Regions from separate parts of the Stenotrophomonas thermophila genome, predicted to be linked through region 2. Evidence: predicted binding sites of a transcription regulator. Region 2 holds the regulator's gene; the other holds the start of a gene.
What was found. The regulator HrcA, encoded in region 2, represses chaperone genes, less so after heat shock. The targets are predictions, from matches to a motif close to TTNGCACTCNNNNNNNNNGAGTGCNAA.
Positions count from the first base shown of each region.

Region 1: a site for HrcA is predicted at 1,955-1,981, ahead of BN1263_RS00385 (co-chaperone GroES). Genes of this name have one in related genera too.

Region 1 is NZ_CVIW01000001.1:79,905-84,286, reverse strand. It holds gene BN1263_RS00390 (endonuclease) at 1-1,716, opposite strand, end outside; gene BN1263_RS00385 (co-chaperone GroES) at 2,028-2,315, shown strand; gene groL (chaperonin GroEL) at 2,400-4,049, shown strand; gene BN1263_RS00375 (MarR family winged helix-turn-helix transcriptional regulator) at 4,249-4,382, shown strand, end outside.
Region 2 is NZ_CVIW01000029.1:5-7,349, forward strand. It holds partial or broken gene BN1263_RS13255 (AAA family ATPase) at 1-1,076, opposite strand, end outside; gene hrcA (heat-inducible transcriptional repressor HrcA) at 1,192-2,256, shown strand; gene grpE (nucleotide exchange factor GrpE) at 2,320-2,835, shown strand; gene dnaK (molecular chaperone DnaK) at 3,017-4,939, shown strand; gene dnaJ (molecular chaperone DnaJ) at 5,094-6,215, shown strand; gene BN1263_RS13280 (AraC family transcriptional regulator) at 6,275-7,072, opposite strand; gene BN1263_RS13285 (MFS transporter) at 7,144-7,345, shown strand, end outside.

The sequences.
Region 1 (4,382 bases), on a different contig from region 2:
GAACGGGTTGCGATTGCCCTGGAAGCTGTAGACCACGTCATTGCGGGCACGCTCGGCATCATCCGGCGGATCGGACAGGTGCCAGTCGATCAGCGTCGACAGCAGGCCCATGTAGGCCGGCGAACTGCTGGTCTTGACGATCCTGCTGCGGTCGTCGGTCAGCTCCAGGTCCGGCTCGGACTGACCGGTGGCCGCATCCTTGCCACCCTCATAGCGGATCGCCATGTACATCACCGCGCGCGCCATGTCGCCCTTGCGCTTGCCCCACACCTCGAACGTGCCGGTGTTGCCGTCCGGCGTGCGCACCCAGTTGGAGTTGCCCGGATAGCCACCACTGCCGCCGCCCTGCCCATTGTTGGCTTCGGTGGCACGCTCACCGCAGCTGGCATCGCACTTGCCGAACGGCTTGTTGCCGCGGTCGGCGTTCCACTGCGCGTCGGTCAGGTACAGCATGTGGGTATCGGTGTACGGCGCGTAGGGCAGGCCCTTGTCGCCGGTGGTGCTGGCAAAGCCCAGCGAGTTCGGCCAGGTGTGCTCGCGGTTGTAGGTCAGGCCGCTGCCGGTGCCCGCACGATCACTGACCTTGGCGTAGCTGCGGTTGCGGTAGGCATCGAGGATGCGGTTCGGGTTGTTCGGATCCTCGTCGGCGATTTCCAGGATGGTCCAGGTATTGGTGCCCGAGCCGCTGTACGGGTAGGCGGTATGGCCCTTGATGGTGGCGTGCAGCGAGCAGCGCAGCTGGCTGGGGCTGCTGGTGTTGACCCTGGAGTAGTAGCCGGCCGGCACGCCCGGGTTGCCCGGGTCCGGATTGCCGCCGGTGCTGGCCACGGTGAAGGCGATGCGGCTGTCGGCGGCCGGGTGCGCGCCCAGCAGGTCGGTGACGCGCGCGGCGCGGATGTCGAAGCGGCAGGCTTCACCGGCCACCAGCGCGGTGTTGGTGGACAGCTTCACGCTGCGGCCGCTGGCCGGGAAGGTCAGCGGCACGCTGCCGGAGGTGCCGCAGCTCAGCGCGAACGCGCCGCTGGCCAGGTTCACGGTTTCGCTGAACACCACTTCCAGATCGGCCGCAGCCGGGAAGGTGCTGCTGCCCTGCGCCGGGGTGGTGGTGGACACCGACGGCGGCGTGTTCGGGCCTGGCGTGCCACCGCCGCTGAAAGTCTGGCCGTTGTTGCAGCTGCCGAAGGTCTGGCCGGCCGATTCGGCCCAGGTGAAGTGGGTGTACTGGCTGCCGCTGCCGGTCAGCTGCAACGAGGTGCCCGGCGCGGTGCTGTTGGTCTCGGCCACCGGGATGTTCTGGCTGGTCATGCCGGCGGCAGGGCCACCGGAGGCGGTGATGGCGCCCTCATAGCTGAGGAACTGGACCACTTTGCCACTGGCATCGACCAGGGCGATGCCGTCGGTCGGGCCGTTCTGGATCCCGTTGGTCGGGTAACTGACCACGGCGATGGTGGCGCTGCCGCAGCCGGCGGCGGTGCCGGCCGGGACCGGGTTGTTGGCATAGACGGTGGCGGCGGACGGATTGCTGCCGTTGTAGAGGTACAGGCGGTAGCCGGACAGGTCCTCACCGGCAGTGGCTACGACCTCGATCGCTTCGCCGACGTCACCGGCGGCGGTGCTGTCGTCGTAGTGCAGTTCGTTGATGAAGACCTCGGCCTGGGCCGGCGCAGCGGCCAGCGCCAGCAGGTAGGCAGCGGCAAGCGGGGACAGCAATCGCATCGACTCCTCCTTGTGATTGGGAATGCCGGACCGAGCCTAAGGCCGATCCAGTGACACTTTGTCGTAAATGAACGTCAGATGTCTGACAGTGCGACGCTTGTCACCGAAATTGATCTGGACCGACGCCCTGGCCGAGGCGCGCGGGTGGAAAAATTTTTTCATTCGGCCCTTGAAAGGGGGCGGCGGGGCTCCATCTCTGCCCTGCTCCCGACGTTGTCGGGTTTCTTCACGTGCGGTTCTGGCACTCGCCCGGGGCGAGTGCTAACATCGCCGGACTTTTTTAGACCAATCAATCACTTAAGAGGTCTCCTATGAGCATCAAGCCGCTGCACGACCGCGTTGTGGTCAAGCCGATCGAAGCCGACGAAATCTCCGCCGGTGGCATCGTCATCCCCGACTCGGCCAAGGAAAAGTCCACCAAGGGTGAGGTCGTGGCCGTCGGCCCGGGCAAGCCGCTGGACAACGGCAACGTGCGCGCGCCGTCGCTGAAGGTCGGCGACAAGGTCATCTACGGCCAGTACGCCGGCAGCTCGTACAAGAGCGAAGGCGTCGAATACAAGGTCCTGCGCGAGGACGACGTGCTCGCCGTCATCGGCTGAGCCCCGGCGCGACCTGTTCCATCCCCTGATTCCAACACCCAGCCGCCGGGCATGGCCCGGCGCTACCAGATGAGGTAACTGCACATGGCTGCCAAGGATATCCGTTTCGGTGAAGATGCCCGTTCGCGCATGGTGCGCGGCGTCAACGTTCTCGCCAATGCCGTCAAGGCCACGCTCGGCCCGAAGGGCCGCAACGTCGTGCTGGAAAAGAGCTTCGGCGCTCCGACCATCACCAAGGACGGCGTCTCCGTCGCCAAGGAAATCGAACTGGCTGACAAGTTCGAGAACATGGGCGCGCAGATGGTGAAGGAAGTTGCTTCGCGCACCAACGACGACGCCGGCGACGGCACCACCACCGCCACCGTGCTGGCCCAGGCCCTGATCCGCGAAGGTGCCAAGGCCGTGGCCGCCGGCATGAACCCGATGGACCTCAAGCGCGGTATCGACAAGGCCGTTTCGGCCGCCGTCGCCGAGCTGAAGAACATCTCCAAGCCGACCGCCGACGACAAGGCGATTGCCCAGGTCGGTACCATCTCGGCCAACTCGGACGAGTCGATCGGCCAGATCATTGCTGACGCGATGAAGGAAGTCGGCAAGGAAGGCGTCATCACCGTTGAAGAAGGCTCGGGCCTGGACAACGAGCTGGACGTGGTCAAGGGCATGCAGTTCGACCGCGGCTACCTGTCCCCGTACTTCATCAACAACCAGCAGTCGCAGACCGCTGACCTGGATGACCCGTTCATCCTGCTGCACGACAAGAAGATCTCCAACGTCCGCGACCTGCTGCCGGTGCTGGAAGGCGTCGCCAAGGCCGGCAAGCCGCTGCTGATCGTGGCCGAGGAAGTCGAAGGCGAAGCGCTGGCGACCCTGGTGGTCAACACCATCCGTGGCATCGTCAAGGTCGTGGCCGTCAAGGCCCCGGGCTTCGGCGACCGTCGCAAGGCGATGCTGGAAGACATGGCCGTGCTGACCGGCGGCACCGTGATCTCCGAAGAAGTCGGCCTGTCGCTGGAGAAGGCCACCATCAAGGACCTGGGCCGCGCCAAGAAGGTGCAGGTTTCCAAGGAGAACACCACCATCATCGACGGCGTCGGCGACAAGGCCAACGTTGATGCCCGTGTGGCGCAGATCAAGACCCAGATCCAGGACACCTCCTCGGATTACGACCGCGAGAAGCTGCAGGAACGCGTGGCCAAGCTGGCCGGCGGTGTTGCCGTGATCAAGGTCGGCGCCTCGACCGAAATCGAAATGAAGGAAAAGAAGGACCGCGTCGACGACGCCCTGCACGCCACCCGTGCGGCCGTTGAAGAAGGCGTGGTTCCGGGCGGCGGTGTTGCCCTGGTCCGCGCGATCACCGCGCTGGCCGGTCTGAAGGGCGCCAACGAAGACCAGAACCACGGCATCCAGATTGCCCTGCGTGCGATGGAAGCCCCGCTGCGCGAGATCGTTGCCAACGCCGGTGACGAGCCGTCGGTCATCATCAACAAGGTCAAGGAAGGCACCGGCAGCTTCGGCTACAACGCGGCCACCGGCGAGTTCGGCGACATGCTGCAGTTCGGCATCCTGGACCCGACCAAGGTGACCCGTTCGGCGCTGCAGAACGCCGCCTCGATCGCTGGCCTGATGATCACCACCGAAGCCATGGTGGCCGAAGCTCCGAAGAAGGACGAGCCGGCCATGGGCGGCGCCGGTGGCATGGGCGGCATGGGTGGCATGGGCGGCATGGACTTCTAAGTCCTCGCCCCTGGCATTGGGATGCCGGCCCTGGGTCGGCATACCTTCCCGTTGTAGAGAAGAACCCCGCCGCAAGGCGGGGTTTTTCTTTTTGGGCGATGCGCGGGCTTGGCCGGACCCGGCCCCGCATGCTCCGCACAGCGTGGTTCCATGGGCGAAAATCGATTATGATTAGGCACCTAATCACATGGTGGCCGGCATGCTGGAAGCAAAACACACCGCTCTGCTCAAGGAAGCTGCGCGCCGCGGCGAGGTAAACCTGCCCCAGCTGCGCCTGTGCTTCCAACTGCTGTCACTGTCTGCCGCCATCGACCACGACTGCGCCGCACGGCT
Region 2 (7,345 bases):
TGCATCCGCCAAGCCGCAGCGGCCTTGTCGATCTCGCCGGCCAGGCGCTGCAGGCGCTCGTCGGCGCCGCGCAGTTGCTCCACTTCGGCATGCATGCGCTCGCGTTGCGCGCCCAGCTCGTCCATCGGCACGCGGTGCTTGCGGGCCAGGTCGTGCAGGCGGCCGAGGCGGCGCTCGTTCTCCTCGAACTGTTCCGGGTCGGCATCCAGATCGTCGTGCACGCGGTCAAGCAGCGACAGGGCTTCGTGCAGCTGGATCGAGGCATTCTCGATCAGGCCGTCCACCTCGCCCAGCCGTGGGTCGTGTTCGATCAGGCGCGACAGCTCGTGGCGCACCTGCTGCAACAGGTCCAGCGCGGAGCTGCCGTCGTCACCGTTGAGCTGGTTGCTGGCCGCCTGGCAGGCACTCAGCAGGGCGCTGGCGTGGGCCTGGCGACGGTGGCTGGCGCCGAGTGCCGCGATCGATTCCGGCTCAAGGTCTTCCCGGTCCAGTTCGCGCAGCTGGTGCTCGAGGAAGCCGATCCGGTCACTGACGTCGCCCTGTTGCGACAGCGCCAGCGATTCATCGACCAGTGCCTGCCAGGCCGCGGCGGCGCGCCGTACCTGGCGGCGTTCGTTCTCGTTGCCGGCATAGGCATCCAGCAGCGCCAGCTGCGACGGGCGCGTCAGCAGGGCCTGCTGTTCGTGCTGGCCGTGGATCTCCACCAGCAACGAGGCCAGGTCGCCCAGCTGGGCCAGGGTCACCGGGCGGCCGTTGATCCAGGCCCGGGAACCGCCGTCGGCGCGGATCACGCGGCGCAGCTGGCATTGGTCCTCGTCGTCCAGCTCGTTGTCGGCCAGCCACTGGCGGGCGGCCTGCAGCTGCTCCAGCGCGAATTCGGCGGAAAGCTCGGCGCGGGCGGCGCCATGGCGGACCACGCCGCTGTCGGCGCGCAGGCCGGACAGGAAGCCCAGCGCGTCGACCATCAGCGACTTGCCGGCGCCGGTCTCGCCTGAAACCACGGTCATGCCTGGCCCGAACTCCAGTTCGGTAGCGCGGACGACGGCGAAATCCTTGATCGAAAGATGTCTGAGCATGGGTAAGGGGGTATCAGCAGCCGCGCAACGCTAGCACGCGGGCGCGGGAGGTCCAATGACTTGCCAAGGTGATGCGCCGCCATTATCTAGTGTCCGTGTCTCACAGGTTGATTCCATGCACGGTTCTCCCGACCAGCTTGCCCCGCGTGCGCGCCATCTGCTGCGCACGCTGATCGCGCGTTATATCCAGGACGGTGAGCCGGTGGGCTCGCAGACGCTGGCACGCGTGGCCGGGCTGGAGGTCAGCCCGGCCACCATCCGCAACATCCTCGGCGACCTGGAGGACCTGGGCCTGCTGGCCTCGCCGCATACCTCGGCCGGGCGGGTGCCGACCGCGCACGGCTACCGGGTATTCGTCGACAGCCTGCTGCAGATGCAGCCGCCGGGCGAGGGCGAGCTGGCCCGCCTGCGCCAGGAGCTGGCCGGCGGTGGCAGTACCCAGGCCCTGCTCGGCAGCGCTTCGGAACTGTTGTCGGCGATGAGCCACTTCGTCGGCGTGGTCAGCGCACCGCGGCGCGAGCAGTTCGCCTTCCGCCAGATCGATTTCGTGGCGCTGGACGGGCGCCGGGTGCTGGCGATCCTGGTATTTGCCGACAACGAGGTGCAGAACCGGGTGATCGAGACCCGCCAGGAGTTTGCGCCGGGGCAGCTGGAGCAGGTCGCCAACTACCTCAATGCGCATTTCGCCGGCCTGCCGCTGGCCGAGATCCGCACCCGCCTGCTGCTGGAACTGCGCGATGCCCGGTCCGAACTGGAACAGCTGCTGGCGCACAGCATCGAACTGGCCGAACAGGCCCTGCAGCCGCCGGCCGACGACATGCTGGTGGCCGGCCAGACCCGGCTGATGGGGGTGCAGGACCTGTCCGACCTGGAGCGCCTGCGCGAACTGTTCGAGCTGTTCTCCAGCAAGCGCGAGATCCTGCAGCTGCTGGAGCGGACCATCCAGGCGCCGGGCGTGCGCATCTTCATCGGCGAGGAGACCGGGATGATGCCGCTGCAGGGCGTCTCGCTGGTCACCGCCCCGTACACCGCCAACGGCCAGGTGCTGGGCGTGCTGGGCGTGATCGGTCCCAAGCGGATGGCCTACGACCGCGTGATCCCGCTGGTCCAGGCCACGGCCGATGTGCTCGGCGCCGCCTTTTCACCGGCCTCGCGCACGCCGGGAACATCCGACGCTTGAAACGCAGCATCCCGCCCACACTAGGGTGGTTGGAGGCGGAGTTTGACCGCCAGGGACCCAGACATGAACCACGAACAGCCAGATATCGAATCCCAGCAGAGTGCCGCCGATGCGGCCGCCACCGCCGGCGTCAACGACGAAGTCGAGCGCCTGCGCGCCGAAATCGAACAGGTCAAGGCCGATGCCCTGCGTGAGCGCGCCGACCTGGAGAACCAGCGCAAGCGCGTTGCCCGTGACATCGAACAGGCCCGCAAGTTCGCCAACGAGAAGCTGCTGGGCGATCTGCTCCCCGTGTTCGACAGCCTGGACGCCGGCCTGAAGGCCGCTGGCGATGACGCCCATCCGCTGCGCGAAGGCCTGGAGCTGACCTACAAGCAGCTGCTCAAGGTCGCTGCCGACAACGGCCTGGTCCTGCTGGACCCGATCGGCCAGCCGTTCAACCCGGAACACCACCAGGCGATCAGCCAGGCGCCGACCCCGGGCGCCGCCCCGGGCAGCGTGGTGACCGTGTTCCAGAAGGGCTACCTGCTCAACGAGCGCCTGCTGCGGCCGGCGCTGGTGGTGGTGGCCGCCGAGTGATCCCGCGGGACCGGGCGGCGGACAGCCACCGCCACCCGACCCGACGCTGAACGCGCCGGATGACCGGAAACACAGCGTTCGGAGGATGGCTTGAATGTTCCACGAGCCTCCCCCACATCGTATTCATCCACCGGCCGAACGGCCGGACTGACCCCAACAAGCATCCTCAGGAGTCTCCCCCATGGGCAAGATCATTGGTATCGACCTCGGCACCACCAACTCGTGCGTGGCGATCATGGACGGCGGCAAGGCCCGCGTCATCGAGAATTCGGAAGGCGATCGCACCACCCCGTCGATCGTCGCCTACACCAAGGACGGCGAAGTCCTGGTCGGTGCCTCGGCCAAGCGCCAGGCCGTGACCAACCCGAAGAACACCTTCTACGCGGTGAAGCGCCTGATCGGCCGCAAGTTCACCGATGGCGAGGTGCAGAAGGACATCGCCCACGTCCCGTACAGCATCCTGGCCCATGACAATGGCGACGCCTGGGTGGCCACCAGCGACGGCAAGAAGATGGCGCCGCAGGAAATCTCGGCCAAGGTGCTGGAAAAGATGAAGAAGACCGCCGAGGACTTCCTCGGTGAGAAGGTCACCGAAGCGGTCATCACCGTGCCGGCCTACTTCAACGACAGCCAGCGCCAGGCGACCAAGGACGCCGGTCGCATCGCCGGTCTGGACGTCAAGCGCATCATCAACGAGCCGACTGCGGCCGCGCTGGCCTATGGCCTGGACAAGGGCGACAACAAGGATCGCAAGATCGTGGTGTACGACCTGGGCGGCGGTACCTTCGACGTCTCGGTGATCGAGATCGCCAACGTCGACGGTGAAAAGCAGTTCGAAGTGCTGGCCACCAACGGCGACACCTTCCTGGGCGGCGAAGACTTCGACAACCGCGTCATCGAGTACCTGGTTGAAGAGTTCAACAAGGACCAGGGCATCGACCTGCGCAAGGATCCGCTGGCCCTGCAGCGCCTGAAGGACGCTGCCGAGCGCGCCAAGATCGAGCTGTCCAGCGCCCAGCAGACCGAAGTGAACCTGCCGTACGTCACTGCCGACGCGTCGGGTCCGAAGCACCTGAACATCAAGCTGACCCGCGCCAAGCTGGAAGCCCTGGTGGACGACCTGATCAAGAAGTCGATCGAGCCGTGCCGCGTCGCCCTGAACGATGCCGGCCTGCGTTCGAGCGACATCAGCGAAGTGATCCTGGTCGGTGGTCAGACCCGCATGCCGAAGGTGCAGCAGGCCGTGACCGAGTTCTTCGGCAAGGAACCGCGCAAGGACGTCAACCCGGACGAGGCCGTGGCACTGGGTGCGGCGATCCAGGGCGGCGTGCTGGGCGGCGACGTCAAGGACGTGCTGCTGCTGGACGTGACCCCGCTGTCGCTGGGCATCGAGACCATGGGTGGCGTGTTCACCAAGATCATCGAGAAGAACACCACCATCCCGACCAAGGCCTCGCAGGTGTTCTCCACCGCCGAGGACAACCAGTCGGCCGTGACCGTGCACGTGCTGCAGGGTGAGCGCGAACAGGCCCGCTTCAACAAGTCGCTGGCCAAGTTCGACCTGTCCGGCATCGAGCCGGCCCCGCGCGGCCTGCCGCAGGTGGAAGTGTCCTTCGACATCGACGCCAACGGCATCCTGCATGTGTCGGCCAAGGACAAGAAGACCAACAAGGAACAGAAGGTCGAGATCAAGGCCGGTTCGGGCCTGTCCGAGGAGGAGATCGCGCGCATGGTCGCCGACGCGGAAGCCAACCGCGAAGAAGACAAGAAGTTCCAGGAACTGGTGCAGGCCCGCAACCAGGCCGACGCCCTGATCCACGGCACCCGCAGCGCCATCACCGAGCACGGCAGCAAGGTCGGCGGCGATGTCATCGGCAAGGTCGAGGCGGCCCTGGCTGACCTGGAAACCGCGATGAAGGGCGACGACAAGGCACAGATCGAAGCCAAGTCGAAGGCACTGGAAGAAGCTGGCCAGTCGCTGTTCGCCGCTGCTTCGGCCGACCAGGGCGGTGCCCCGGGTGCCGACGCCGGCAATGCCGGCAAGGCGCAGGACGACGTAGTCGACGCTGAGTTCACCGAAGTCAAGGACGACAAGAAGTCCTGATCCGGACCGACGCGGGACGCTGGCCACCAGCGTCCCGTTGTCGCATCAGGGTCCTGACCGCCCACCGGCGTGTCGGGGCGCCCGACGCAAGAGCGGACCTGGTTCCGCTCTTCCGCTTTGACGAATCCCGACGTTCCGGAACCCGATTCACGATATGAGCAAGCGCGATTACTACGAAGTGCTGGGCGTTGCCCGCACCGCCACCGACGAAGAGCTGAAGAAGGCCTACCGTCGCTGCGCGATGAAGTTCCACCCGGACCGCAACCCGGGCGATACGGCGGCCGAAGCCTCCTTCAAGGAGTGCAAGGAAGCCTACGAAGTACTGTCCGACGGCAACAAGCGCCGCATGTACGACAGCCACGGCCACGCCGCGTTCGAGCACGGCATGGGCGGCGGTGGTCCGGGCGGCCCGGACATGAACGATATCTTCGGCGATATCTTCGGCAACATCTTTGGTGGCGGCGGTGGTCCGCGCCAGGCCCGTCGCGGCGCCGACATCGGCTACGTGATGGAGCTGGACCTGGAAGAAGCCGTGCGCGGCGTCGAGCGCCGCATCGAGATTCCGACCCTGGCCGAGTGCAACGACTGCGATGGCAGTGGCTCCGAGGACGGCAAGGTCGAGACCTGCAACGTGTGCCACGGCCGTGGCCAGGTGCGCATCCAGCGCGGCATCTTCGCCATGCAGCAGGCCTGCCACAACTGCGGCGGCCGTGGCCAGATCATCGCCAAGCCCTGCAGGACCTGCCACGGCAACGGCCGCGTCGAGGAAGACAAGGTGCTGTCAGTGAAGGTGCCGGCGGGCGTCGATACCGGCGACCGCATCCGCCTGCAGGGCGAGGGCGAAGCTGGTCCGGCCGGTACGCCGCCGGGTGACCTGTACGTGGAAGTGCGCGTGCGCGAGCATGCGATCTTCCAGCGCGATGGCGACGACCTGCACTGCGAAGTGCCGATCCGCATCTCGCAGGCGGCACTGGGTGACACCGTGCGCGTGGCCACGCTCGGCGGCGAGGCGGAGATCCGCATCCCGGCCGAGACCCAGACTGGCAAGCTGTTCCGCCTGCGTGGCAAGGGCGTACGTTCGGTGCGCAGCCGCAGCGAGGGTGACCTGTACTGCCGTGTGGTGGTGGAGACCCCGGTCAACCTCACCAACGAGCAGCGCAAGCTGCTGGAGCAGTTCGAAGCCACCTTCGTCGGTGAGGAAGCGCGCAAGCATTCGCCGAAGTCGGCCACCTTCATCGATGGAGTGAAGGGCTTCTGGGACCGCATGACGTCCTGAGTTCTCAACGCAAGCGTTGAACGGTAGCGCCGGGCCATGCCCGGCGTTTTCGTATGCGGTCAGCGGAAAAACGCCGCAGGTGTCTGCCCCAGCTGCCGCTTGAACATGCTGGTGAACGCGCTTGGGCTGTCGTAACCCATTGCCAGCGCGACATCGATGACCTTGTCGCCGACCGCCAGCCGTTCCATCGCGGCCAGTAGCCGCGCCTGTTGTCGCCACTGCCCGAAGGTCATGCCCAGTTCGCTGGCGAAATGGCGCTGGATGGTTTTCACGTCCACCTGCAGGGCCTGCGCCCAATCCTGCAGCGTGGCGTCGTCGCCGGGATGCTTCTGGATGTGCTGGCAGATCCGCTGCAGGCGCGGGTCGGTGGGCGAGGGCAGGTGCAGCGGCAGCACGTCCATGCGGTGCAGCTCGTCCAGCAGCAGGCGCACCACGCGGCCGTCGCGGCTGTCGTCCACATGCGCGGTCTCGATCAGGCTGGCGGCCAGCAGCAGCTCGCGCAGCAGCGGCGCCACCTGTACCGCGAACGCTTCGTCCGGCAGCTGCGGCGCGAAGTCCGGCTCCACGTACAGGCTGCGCATGTGTACTTCGGCGATGCAGTCCACCGCATGGGCCGTGCCGGCCGGGACCCAGATCGCGCGGGTTGAAGGCACTACCCAGCGGCCGCCGTCTGCACGCACCACCATCAGTCCGGACATGGCGAACACCAGCTGGTGACGCCGGTGCCGGTGGGGCGCGATGTGGGTCCCGGGCTTGTAATGGCGGGCGCGGCAGGTCACTGGGCGGTGCACCGGAACCTCGTTCCACGGCGCAGTCTCGCGGACCTGGCAGGGGATGTCCTTTTTGCGATAGGCCATGACCCGAACGCGGCAGAAGGGAGGGGAGGTCACCGTAGCATGCGTGGCTTGCCCCCAACCTGACTGTATCCATGTCGACCCTGGCTTCTCCCGCAACCACCTCACGCCCGGTGGCCCCCGGCGTGCTGGCCGCCATCTCCACCTCGCATGTCGTCAACGACATGATGCAGTCGCTGATCCTGGCCATCTATCCAGTGATCAAGGGCGGCTTCAACCTCAGCTTCACCCAGATCGGCCTGATCACGCTGACCTACCAGCTCACCGCCTCGATCT